Regions from separate parts of the Actinoallomurus sp. CA-142502 genome, predicted to be linked through region 2. Evidence: riboswitches for the same ligand, from Rfam matches in the RefSeq annotation. Region 2 holds a riboswitch; each other region holds the start of a gene.
What was found. A riboswitch is a leader RNA that binds a small molecule or an ion and turns the genes downstream of it on or off. The one in region 2 is predicted to bind cyclic di-AMP.
Positions count from the first base shown of each region.

Region 1: another riboswitch for cyclic di-AMP. It lies ahead of ACQEV1_RS18760 (NlpC/P60 family protein); the one in region 2 lies ahead of ACQEV1_RS37240 (CHAP domain-containing protein).
Region 3: another riboswitch for cyclic di-AMP. It lies ahead of ACQEV1_RS47315 (NlpC/P60 family protein); the one in region 2 lies ahead of ACQEV1_RS37240 (CHAP domain-containing protein).

Region 1 covers NZ_JBNJMY010000001.1:3,866,095-3,869,904, forward strand. The annotation lists gene ACQEV1_RS18750 (NYN domain-containing protein) at 1-988, shown strand, start outside; gene ACQEV1_RS18755 (hypothetical protein) at 1,052-1,267, shown strand; cyclic di-AMP (ydaO/yuaA leader) riboswitch at 1,445-1,578, shown strand; gene ACQEV1_RS18760 (NlpC/P60 family protein) at 1,711-2,619, shown strand; gene ACQEV1_RS18765 (NlpC/P60 family protein) at 2,654-3,634, shown strand.
Region 2 covers NZ_JBNJMY010000001.1:7,960,980-7,964,789, forward strand. The annotation lists gene ACQEV1_RS37225 (Insertion element protein) at 36-218, shown strand; gene ACQEV1_RS37230 (phosphoadenylyl-sulfate reductase) at 215-928, shown strand; gene ACQEV1_RS37235 (sirohydrochlorin chelatase) at 910-1,680, shown strand; cyclic di-AMP (ydaO/yuaA leader) riboswitch at 2,234-2,376, shown strand; gene ACQEV1_RS37240 (CHAP domain-containing protein) at 2,387-3,148, shown strand; gene ACQEV1_RS37245 (hypothetical protein) at 3,239-3,810, shown strand, end outside.
Region 3 covers NZ_JBNJMY010000001.1:10,111,965-10,115,774, forward strand. The annotation lists gene ACQEV1_RS47295 (alpha/beta fold hydrolase) at 1-265, opposite strand, end outside; gene ACQEV1_RS47300 (GNAT family N-acetyltransferase) at 549-1,319, shown strand; gene infA (translation initiation factor IF-1) at 1,362-1,586, shown strand; gene ACQEV1_RS47310 (hypothetical protein) at 1,680-1,802, opposite strand; cyclic di-AMP (ydaO/yuaA leader) riboswitch at 1,899-2,038, shown strand; gene ACQEV1_RS47315 (NlpC/P60 family protein) at 2,104-3,039, shown strand; gene ACQEV1_RS47320 (WD40 repeat domain-containing serine/threonine protein kinase) at 3,102-3,810, shown strand, end outside.

The DNA.
Region 1 (3,810 bases), 4.1 Mb from region 2:
GGGCTGGACCGAGCGGGTGGAGACGGCGCGGCGCGATCTCGAACGCTCCGCCCTCGCGGCCGACGAGGCCGAGACGATCCGCAAGGTGGCCGAGCTCCAGGAGCAGATCGCGGCGGCCAAGGCGACACGCTCGGAGGAGATCGAGAAGCTCCGCGCCGAACTGCGCGCCTCACGGGCGGAGAACGCCGAGCTGCGCAAGAAGCTGCACGAGAGCCGCACGCGCGCCAAGCGCGAGCACGCGCGGGCGGAGGAGCTGGACCGCCAGGCGGGGGAGGACCGCGCCGCCGCCACGGCCGCGGCGGCCGCCGCCGAGACGGAGCTGCGCCGGCTGCGGGCCCGGCTGTCGCAGGCCGAGTCGGCCGCCGAGAACGCCCGCCGCGCCGCCCGCGAGGGGCGCAACCTCGACGACACGCGGCTGCGGGTGCTGCTCGACGCCCTGACCGACGCGGCTCGGGGCCTGCGCGAGGAGATCGGGCTGCCGACCGGCATCACCCGGCCGGCCGACAACGTCGTGGCGGTCGCGCCCCAGCGGCCCGGCCACCGCACGCTGCCGGGCCGTGCGCTGGCCGACAGCGACCCCGCGCTGCTCGACCAGCTCCTCACGCTGCCGCAGGTGCACCTCATCATCGACGGCTACAACGTCACCAAGACCGGTTACGGCGACCTTCCCCTGTCGGACCAGCGGTCCCGCCTCGTGTCGGGCGTCGGCGTCCTGCACGCCCAGACCAAGGCCGAGGTGACCGTGGTGTTCGACGGCGCCGAGCTGGACGCCCCGGTCGCGGTGCAGGCGCCGCGCGGGGTGCGGGTGCTGTTCAGCGCGCCCGGCCAGACCGCCGACGACCTCATCGGCCAGCTCGTACGCGCGGAGCCGAGCGGGCGTGCGGTGGTGGTCATCTCCTCCGACCAGGAGGTGTGCGACGCCGCCCGCCGCGCCGACGCGCGGCCCGCGCCCGCGTCACTGCTGCTGAGGCGCCTCAACCGCACGTGATCCGGTTCCGTAGCTGGTTCTGTCGGCACGATTCTGTCACTGCCTCCTCCTACCGTCTGTGTCATGACGCCGACACGAGGAGGCACGATGCTCGTCGACTGCGAAAAGTGTGAGGTACGCAACGTCGGGTGCGCGGACTGCGTGATCTCGTTCATGCTGACCGATCCGGTCGCGGCCGTGGAGATCAGCGACGGTGAGCGCCGTGCGCTGGATGTTCTCGCGGAGGGCGGCATGCTTCCGCCGCTCCGCCTGACGATCTCCGATGAGCGCGCCTCGTAATCACCCGTGCGCACCCTGCTGCCAGATTGACGGAAATTGCGAGTATTCCCGTAGAAGCGGTTGTTACCAGGGTGATACTTGACTAGTCTCACGCGCTGAGTCAGTCGCTCGTTCGTCGCCCCCCAGGCGACGGCGACAGACTCCCGCCGAGTCGTCACGGCAACCCCGGGGACCTTCCGCCGAAGGCCGCCCATGCCGTACCGAGCCGGGGAACCAGGTTCCAGGGGTGAATCGGAGCGTTCGCGTTCCGTAGGGCGCCTTCCACGCCCGAATCCGTCAGCTAACCCGGTAGGCGGTCCTTGGGAGAGGGGCGTGCCGCAATCGTGGCGACACAGCGCAGTTCCGGCGGTGCCACCGCCGGTTGGCTGCCGGGAGGCAGAGTCGGGGCGCGTGCCCTGGCGACACTGTGCGTAGCAGCATCGGCGGCGTTGGTACTGCCGTCCGTGCCGGCCGAAGCAGCGCCGAAACCGACGCTGAAAGAGAGCCAGGCCAAGCTCAAGAAGCTTAATTCTCAGGTTGACCACCAGGACAACGTCTACAACAAGGCCAAGGAACAGCGCCAGGCCGCCAAGAAGAAGTACGACGCCCTGAACAAGTCGGTCGCCGAGGACCAGAAGACCTACGAGCGCCTCCGCGAGCGGGTCGCGCAGCTTGCCGCCGCCGCGTACAAGAGCGGCGACTCCGGCGACATTCCGAACCTCGTGTCGTCGAACAACCCGTCGGACGTTCTCGACCAGATCTCGGTCTTCACGCAGGTCGCGCACAACCGGTCGACCGAGGTCACCCAGTTCCTCAACGCGGCCCAGCTGCTGCAGCGCCAGAAGGCGCAGGCGCAGCAGGCCGCCGCCGACCTCAGTTCGAAGCTGAAGTCCGAGAAGGCGCAGCTCGACAAGCTGAAGAAGCAGGCCAGGCAGCAGCAGTCCCTGGTCAACAGGCTCGGCGGGGGCAGCACCTCGTCCGGCGGCCATGGCGGCACCTACAACGGGCCGGCGTCCGGCCCCGCCCGCCTCGCTCTCGAGTACGCGTACCAGCAGAAGGGCGCCCCGTACAAGTACGGCGGCACCGGCCCGTACAACTCCGGCTACGACTGCTCCGGGCTCATGATGATGGCCTGGCGGCACGCCGGCGTCAGCCTTCCCCGCGTCGTGCCGGACCAGTACAACGCCACCCGCCGCGTGGCGCGCTCGGACCTCCAGCCCGGTGACCTGGTCTTCTTCGACAACCTGAACCACGTCGGGATGTACGTCGGCAACAACCAGTTCATCCACGCGCCGCACACGGGCACGGTCGTCCAAATCGAGAGCCTGAGCGGCTACTACAGCTCCAACTTCTACGGCGCCGGCCGTCCGTAAGGGGCTGACCACAGTGGAGATGAAGCGTTCAACCATGTCCAGAACCAGTCGTTGGATCGTCGGCACCGCCGGAGCGGCCGTTGTCGCCGGGCTCGTCCTGCCCGCCAGCCCCGCCCAGGCGAAGCCCACTCCCTCGCTGAGCGCCGCCAAGCAGCAGCTCGCCAAGCTCAACGACCAGGTGGACCAGCTGGCCAACCAGTACAACAAGGCCAAGGAGGACTGGAAGGCCGCGCAGAGCCACCTCAAGGCGCTCAAGTCCTCCGTCACGGTCGAGCAGGAGACGTTCAACCAGCTGCACACCCGGGTCGCCCAGCTCGCCGCCGCGGCGTACAAGGAGGGCGGCGCGGGAGGGGACATCCCGCAGTTCGTGTCGGCCAAGGACCCTGAGTCCGTGCTCGACCAGATGACGGCCTTCACCAAGGTCTCCAGCAATCGCGCGGCGGAGCTGAACCAGTTCCTGGCGTCCGCGCAGCGGCTGGAGCGGCAGAAGGCGCTGGCGGAGCAGGCGGCCGAGCAGCTCAAGCAGCAGAAGGACCAGGTCGACAAGCAGCGGTCGGCGGCCAACTCGGCCATCAGGAAGCAGCTGCGCCTGATCGACAAGCTGGGCGCCAACATCGACCCGGGCTCGTCCAAGGCCAACTGCTCGATCCTGGCGACCGGCCGCGCCGAGACGGTGCTGAGGTACGCCTGCGCGCAGCTCGGCAAGCCGTACGTCTTCGGTGGCGCCGGCCCGAACGTCTTCGACTGCTCGGGCCTGACGATGATGGCCTACAAGCAGATCGGCATCAACCTCAGCCACTACGTGCCGAACCAGTACAGCGCGAGCCGGCGCGTGGCGAAGGCCGACCTCCAGCCGGGAGACCTCGTCTTCTTCAGCAACAACGACCACATGGGCATGTACGTCGGCAACGGCAAGTTCATCCAGGCGCCGCACACCGGCGATGTGGTGAAGATCTCCAGCCTCAGTGACGCGTACTACAGCCAGGTGTACTACGGCGGCGGTCGCCTGCTCTGACCGACCCGAACCTCACAGGCCCTCTGGCGATGCCCAGAGGGCCTGTTTCGGTCGGGGCCAATTCACCTTAGGTAATTCCTCTCGTACGCTCTGGCGACAAATTTGCGCATTCATTGGTGCCTTGTTAGCGTGCGCCGAGTTATGCGATACGCCCCATGTGTCGCATGCGGCCATCA
Region 2 (3,810 bases):
GCGCCCTCAGTGACTCCTCCGACGAAGGAGGACTCATGACTGAACGAGCGGTCCCCTTCTACTGCCCCTACTGCGGCGACGAGGACCTGGAGCCGTACGAGAGCGACGGCGGCGGCTGGCACTGCCGTGCCTGCACCCGCGCGTTCCGGCTGCGGTTCATCGGCACCGGCGCGCTCAGCACCGCCGTCCCCGCCGCGCCGAAGGGAGGCGCGAGATGACGCTCACCTTCGAACGCCCGACCGCCGCGCTCGACCTCACCGACATCGTCGAGTCGGCCGCCGACGCCCTCGAGGAGGCGCCGGCCGAGGAGATCATTCGCTGGGCGATCGCGACCTTCGGCGACCGGATCTGCGTGACGTCCTCGATGAAGGACGCCGTGCTGGTGGACATCGCCGCCAAGATCCGGCCGGGCATCGACGTGCTGTTCGTCGACACCGGCTACCACTTCGCCGAGACGATCGGCACCCGCGACGCCGTCGAGGCCGTCTACCCGGTCAACGTGGTGAACGTCACCTCCTCGCGTACGGTCGCCGAGCAGGAGCGCGACCTGGGTCCCCGGCTCTACGGCCGGAACCCGGACCTGTGCTGCCACCTGCGCAAGGTCGAGCCGCTGAACCGCGCCCTGGAGCCGTACCTCGCGTGGATCACCGGGATCCGCCGGGAGGAGACCTCGCACCGGCGCGGGTCCCGGGTCGTGGAGTGGAACGCCTCGCGCGGGAAGGTCAAGGTCAACCCGCTCGCCCGGTGGACGCACGAGCAGCTCGGCGCCTACATCGAGAAGAACGGCATCCTCGTCAACCCGCTGCAGTACGACGGCTACCCCTCCATCGGGTGCGAGCCGTGCACGCAGCGGGTCGCACCCGGCGACGATCCGCGCAGCGGCCGGTGGGCCGGCACCGGAAAGTCCGAATGCGGCATCAACCTCTGATCACCTGCGCGCCTCCGCCGCCGCTGGTGGCGGTGGCGCACGGCAGCCGGGACCCGCGTGCGGCGGCGACGGTCGAGGACCTGCTCGATCTCGTACGCCGCCGGTCCGGGCTGCGGGTCGTGACGTCCTATCTTGACCACGCGCCCCCGACGCCCGGCCAGGCGCTCGGCGCGCTCGCCGGCGCCGGCACCGGCGCGGGCGAGGCCGTCGTTCTCCCCCTCCTGCTGACCGCCGCGTACCACAGCAAGACCGACATTCCCGGCGCGCTGACCGAGGTGCGCCGGGAGCACCCGCGGATGCGCCTGCGGTACGGCGCGACGCTCGGGCCGCACCCGCTGATGACCGCGGCCCTGGAGCGGAGGCTGGCCGAGGCGGGAGTGACGCCCGACCCGGACACGGCGCTCGTGCTGGCCGCCGCGGGGTCCAGCGACCCGTCGGCCAACGCGACGATCGGCCGGATGGCCCGCGGCTGGCGCGGCTGGCGGCGTGTCGTCCCCGCCTACGCCTCCGCCGCGCGCCCGACGCCGGCCGAGGCCGTACGAAGGCTGCTGAACGCCGGGGCCCCGCGGGTCGCGGTCGCCTCCTACTTCCTGGCCCCCGGCTACTTCGCCGACAAGGTCCGCGACGAGTCGCTCGCGGCGGGGGCGGTGGCGGTCTCGGGGGCGCTCGGCGCGGCGCCCGAGCTGGCCGAGATCATCGAGCAGCGTTACACCGAGATCATCACGCTGGGTGATCAAGCTGCTGTGGGCTGAAAACCCTTATTTCGCAAGGGTTCTGGGGGTTGACAGACCGCCGATGTGATCTTCTCGCAGGTCAGAGGCGGTGAGTGTCCATATTTCCCCTTTACGGCCCGAAATATGTTTGCTATGTTCGGTTGACCGGCGGCGCCCCCCATGCGCCGTCCGTAACATCCCCGCCGGCCAGGGCCTGCCCCCCAGCACCACGAAGTGCGGCACGCGACGACGCGTGAGATGGGCCCCCCTTCCAAGGCCGCGACGGTTCATAACCGCGCCGCTCTGCGCATCCCCTGCGATCCCCCCACATGGATCCGCCTCGATGCCGGTTCGGCGAACGCGCCGCATCCGCCGCGCAGCGACGGAGCCAGGCCCCTCGTGTCTCTCACAGGGCATGTGGCACGCCAACAGCGTGCCCACCGGGTGACTTCCCGCCCGAGCCCTCGGGGCCATCGGCAGGCGCCGGGAAGTGAAAGTGCACCGGACGAATGGACGACAAGATCCCCTAGACCTGAATGAAGTGGCCGCCCACGCGGCCGCCATCCCCCTGTTCTTCGAGCCGTCCGCTCAGAGACGGCTCCCGCTGAATCCGCACATCGCGGAACCGGGGACCCACCGCACCACTGGGGTGAATCGGCGCATCCCCTCGCGCCGTAGGGCAGCTTCCACGCCCGAACCCGTCAGCTAACCCGGTAAGCGGCATGGAAGCAAAGGAGTGCTCAACGTGTCAGGTCGACACAAGAAGTCATGCCGTCTGCTGCGTAACACCAGACTCGGCGGCTCCCTCGCCGCCGTCACCGCGGTCGGCGCGACCGCGATCAGCCTGATCGCGGCGGCCCCGGCCGGATCCTCCCAGAACGTCGACGCGGTCTCGGCCCAAGCGATGGCCGCCGTTCCCCACGGCACCGCCGCCTCCCCCAAGGAACCGCACACGCTGGCCCTGTCCGACAAGAGCGCCGGCAACGTCGCCGCCAAGAAGCGCGAGTGGCTGCCCACCGCGAGCGACGCGCTGAAGCTCGCCACCTCCCAGGTCGGCGTCAGCGAGGACTCCTCGGGCGGCGGCACCAAGTTCCAGAAGTGGTTCGTCTCCTCCCCGTGGGCCGAGCGCGGCGTCGAGCGCGACGGCGGCCAGGTCTCCGACTACGCCAACGCGAACTGGTGCGACATGTTCGTGTCCTGGATCGGCGCCCAGCTGGGCGTCAAGGGGATGGGCGCGGACGCGTTCACCCGTACCCACGCCCAGTGGTTCAAGGACCAGGGCCGCTGGGGCGAGGACGCCACGCCCGGCGCCGTCGTGTTCTTCTCCTGGAGCGGGAGCAAGTCGATCGACGACATCGACCACGTCGGCATGGTCATCAAGGACAACCACGACGGCACCATCCAGACCATCGAGGGCAACACCGACAACGCCGTGAAGATCCGCACGCGCGACAAGTCCACGGTCGTCGGCTACGGCTACCCCGAGTACGGCTCCAACGACGCCTGAGCCCTCCCCTCGCCCCGGCCGCACGGCCGGCCGGGGCGGCCCGCCCTGCACACCGTCCCCGTCTCCCCTGTGCTGAGAGGCCAACCCCCCATGTTCAGAATCAGCAACAAGTATCTGGATCGATTCACCAGCAAGACGTTCGCGTCGGTCGCGGCCGGCGTCGTCGTGGCGGGCGCGGGCGCGTCCGCCGCACTGGTCCACTCCACGTCCTCCCAGGCCGCCCGTACGAGCGCCGTGCAGGTGTCGCAGGGCGACTCCGGCCTCGTGGGGCCCGGAACGGAGGGCCACACGGCCAAGCTGCCCCGGCAGCTTCCCAGTGAGAAGGCCGACAAGAAGGCCGCCCTGCCGACCGGCGTCTCCACCGGCACGTCGTTCTGGGACGCGCAGACCGCGTCCGGCAAGCCGATGTCGTACCACACGATCGCCAGCCCGTACTGGCCGCTCGGCACCAAGGTGAAGATCACCGTCGGCAAGAAGAGCGCCGTCGGCGTGGTCGAGGACTTCGGCCCGGCCGAGTGGGCGGTCGCCCAGCACAGCCCGCCGGCCATCATCGACCTGTCCGAGGAGATGATGCAGTACTTCACCGGCACCCGGTCCAACTCGATCCCGATCAAGTTCCAGGTGCTGGAGATGGGTAACGGCCCCGTCTACCGCCACTCGGG
Region 3 (3,810 bases), 2.2 Mb from region 2:
CCCGACGTGCCTGAGCGGCGACGTCGTAGCCGCCGAGCGGGCTTGCTCCCCTCTCGTGACGTAGCAGGTCGACACGGATGACACGGTGCGCGTCCGCCAGCAGGGGAACCACCGGGTCCCAGCAGGCCGGAGGGGCCGCCGCGTTGGAGAGCAGAAGCAGGGCGGGCGCGCCCGGCCTGCCGTTCTCCACGACGTGCACCTCACCATCGTCAGGCTGAACGAACCGGTAACCGGCGTTCGCGGCGCCGGAAGGCTGCTCTGCCATGGGATCGTCTCCTGCCGCGCTGTCAGGTGGGGACTGCGAGCATCACAGGCGAACCGCCCTGGTGTCTTGGACGAATGTTCCGGCTCCGGATACCGAAAAAACAGGTTGGGCCGGATGGCGTTCGGTTGATAGCGTGCGCGGCACCGTGACGTCACGCGAGGAGGTGAGACCCATGAACGCTGTATCGAAGTGGGTGCTCCCCTTCGCCGTCACGGTCGGGTGATCGACAGAGGGATCGCCGGGAGCGCCTCGATAACAGGGCACTCCCGAAAGGCGACAACCTATGCACGAAATCGTGATCGCGCGGGTCGCGGAGCGACAATGGCACGCGGTGGAGGACGACCGGGTGGTCGGCCGCGGAGACACTTCACACCGGCCCGACGGGCGGATCTTCCTCAGTATCGACGCGTGGCACGACGCGGTCTTCGACCGGCTCACCGATGCCATGCTGGCGGACCTGCCGAGGCCGCTGTACACGGTGGTCGACGAGCCTGACGTCGACCTGACGTCCTGCTGGCAGCGAGCCGGCTTCACGACCCGACGCCGCGAATGGGAGTACGTCCTCCCCACCGATCCGCGGGTCACGGGGCTCGGCTCGGTGCTCTCGCCGGAGGGCGTGACGACGGTGCCCGTCGGCGCGGCGCGGGAGGACCCGCTGCGCGAGGTGTACGACGCGATCCGCGCCGAAGTCGACGCCACCGTCGGCTGGGCGTCGATGCCGGTCGAAGTACCGGTCCGGCCGGACGGGACTCCGCTGCCGCTGGACCCGTCGAAGTACGCCGTCGCGGTACAGGCCGATCGATACGTGGGACTGGTCCGGGTCACGGGACGGGTGGCCTTGCAGCCGCGGATCGGGCTGCTCGCGGTCCGATCCGACCAGCGCCGCCGCGGTATCGCCCGATCACTGCTGGCCCACGTGCTGGGCGCGCTGCACCACTCCGGGGTCGAGACGGCATCGGCCGAAGTCAATGAATCCAACGAGGCTGCCATGGCGCTGTTCGAGGGCATCGGCGCCCGGCGCGTCAACAGCAACCTGGAATTGGTTCTCCGCTGACGCCTCGCCTCCTACCTCACCGTCACCGAGAAGGGCGAGAACATGGCCAGAACAACAAAAGGAATCGAAGTCGAGGGCACCGTCATCACGTGTCTACGCGATGCCACCTTCACGGTGGAGCTGGAGAACGGGCACGAAGTGCTCGCCCACATCAGCGGAAAGATACGGAGGAACCACATCAGGATCCTGCCGTACGACCGGGTGCTCGTGGAACTCAGCCCGTACGACCTGACCCGCGGCCGGATCCTCTTCCGGTACCGGACGTAGCCGTCGTCTGACGTGACAAGTACCGGCGGCCGGCTCTCGCACCGGCCGCCGGTACCACCGTCATGCCGCGCCTGAAGGCCGGCCGGCGGGAGTTCACCGGCGCCGCCAGAGCCCCTCGTCCACGCGTACCTCGTGGCGGCCGACCCGGTCGGCCATACGACCCTCGATGCCGACGTTGAGGCTCATCGCGAAGTTCTGCGCGCCGCGATCAGCCATACACGAAGCGTACCTTTGATCACGATTCGGTAGATTTGCACCGTTTGACCCCCTACACTCCACAGGACTCGACGGTCCCAGACTCCCCATCAGAAACACGACCGTCGGCCGAATCCCTGCAGCTCAGGGAACCGGGGACCCACGTAGTACGGGGTGAATCCGCAGCGCCCGGCGCTCGGTAGGGCATCTCCCGCCCGAACCCGACAGCTAACCCGGTAGGCGTCAGGAGAGGAGTTCGTACGTGCCATCTTCATATTCGCGGCTAACACGTTCCGGCCGCCTGGGAGGTATCACGGCGTTGATGGTGAGCGCCGCCCTCCTTCTTCCCGCGAGCGGCGCGAACGCGACCGGCGGGTCGTCAGCGGCCACCGCGAAGAAGAAACTGGACAAGCTCAACAGCCAGGTGGACGAACTCGCCAACCAGTACGACAAGGCCGAGACCCAGTTGGCCGCGGCCAAGAAGCATCTTGCCGTGATCAATAAGCAGCTGAAAATGGAAAAACCTCAGTATCAGAACCTGCGCGTACGGGTGGCGCAGATGGCCGTCGCCGCGTACAAGAACGGCACCCTCGACAGCACCACGTTCGCCGCCTCCAAGGACCCTGACGCGGCACTGCAGGACATGTCGACCTTCGCCGAGCTCTCGCGCAACCAGAACCAGGCGATGACCGCGCTCCTGGCATCCGCCCAACGCCTCCAGCGGGGCCAGGAAGAAGCCCGTTCGACGCTGCAGAGCATCACCACGACCGCGACCGCGTTGAAGAAGAAGAAAGCCGTGGTCGAGAAGGCGATCGCGAAGCAGAAAGCGCTGTTGGCCAAGACCAACAGCTCCAGCGGAAGCACGCGTGGCGGTTCGAGCGGCGGCGCCACCACGTCCGCCTCCGGACAGGCCGGCAAAGCCGTGAATTATGCCAAAGCCCAACTCGGGAAGCCCTATGTCTTCGGCGGTACGGGCCCGAACGGCTACGACTGTTCCGGGCTGACGATGATGGCCTGGCGCGCTGCCGGCGTCAGTCTCCCCCGCGTCGTCCCCGACCAGTACAACGCCATCCGCCACGTCGCCAAGTCGAATCTGCAACCCGGTGACCTGGTCTTCTTCGACAGCCTTGGCCACGAAGGGATATACGTCGGCGGCGGTAGGTTCATCCACGCCCCGCACACCGGCACGGACGTCCAGTACGCCAGCATGTCGAACTCCTACTGGGTCTCACACTTCGTCGGCGCCGGCCGCCCGTAACGCCGCCGCGGAAGGCCGCCGGTACGGGAACCACGGGCGGCCCGTTCTCATCGGAACCAATCGTGGACGGGATTACGCCGGACGATGGGCACCAGCTGGTCAACGGGCGGTACCGCCTGGTCGAGGTGATCGGCCAGGGCGGCATGGGCACGGTCTGGCGCGGTCATGACGAGATGCTCGGCCGTGAGGTCGCCATCAAAGAGGTCACCCTGTCGCCCGACCTCGACGATGACGAACGGGCCGAGCTCAGCGCGCTCGCGCTGCAGGAGGCGCGTGCCACCGCCCGGCTGAACCATCCCGGGATCATCACGATCCACGACGTCATCGACGACGACGGCGTCCCGATCATCGTCATGGAACTCCTCCATGGTCGTCCACTCGCCGACATCCTCAAGGAGGAGGTACGGCTGCCGTACCGGCGCGTCGCCGAGATCGGGGCGGCGACGCTGGAGGCGCTGCGGGAGGCGCACGCCGCCGGCGTCGTCCACCGTGACCTCAAGCCCGCCAACATCCTGATCAGCGAACGACGGATCGTCATCACCGACTTCGGCGTCGCCCAACGGGTCGGTGAGCGCGCCGAAGAGGCCGGAGACGTCACCGGCACCCCGGCGTTCATGGCCCCCGAGCAGGCCGAGAACGCCGCCGCCAGCCCCACCGCCGACCTGTGGGCCCTCGGCGCCACGCTCTTCAACGCGACCGAGGGCAGACCACCGTACGAAGGCCCGGACTACGCCACCGTCCTGCTCACCCTGCTCACCCAGGACCCGCCGG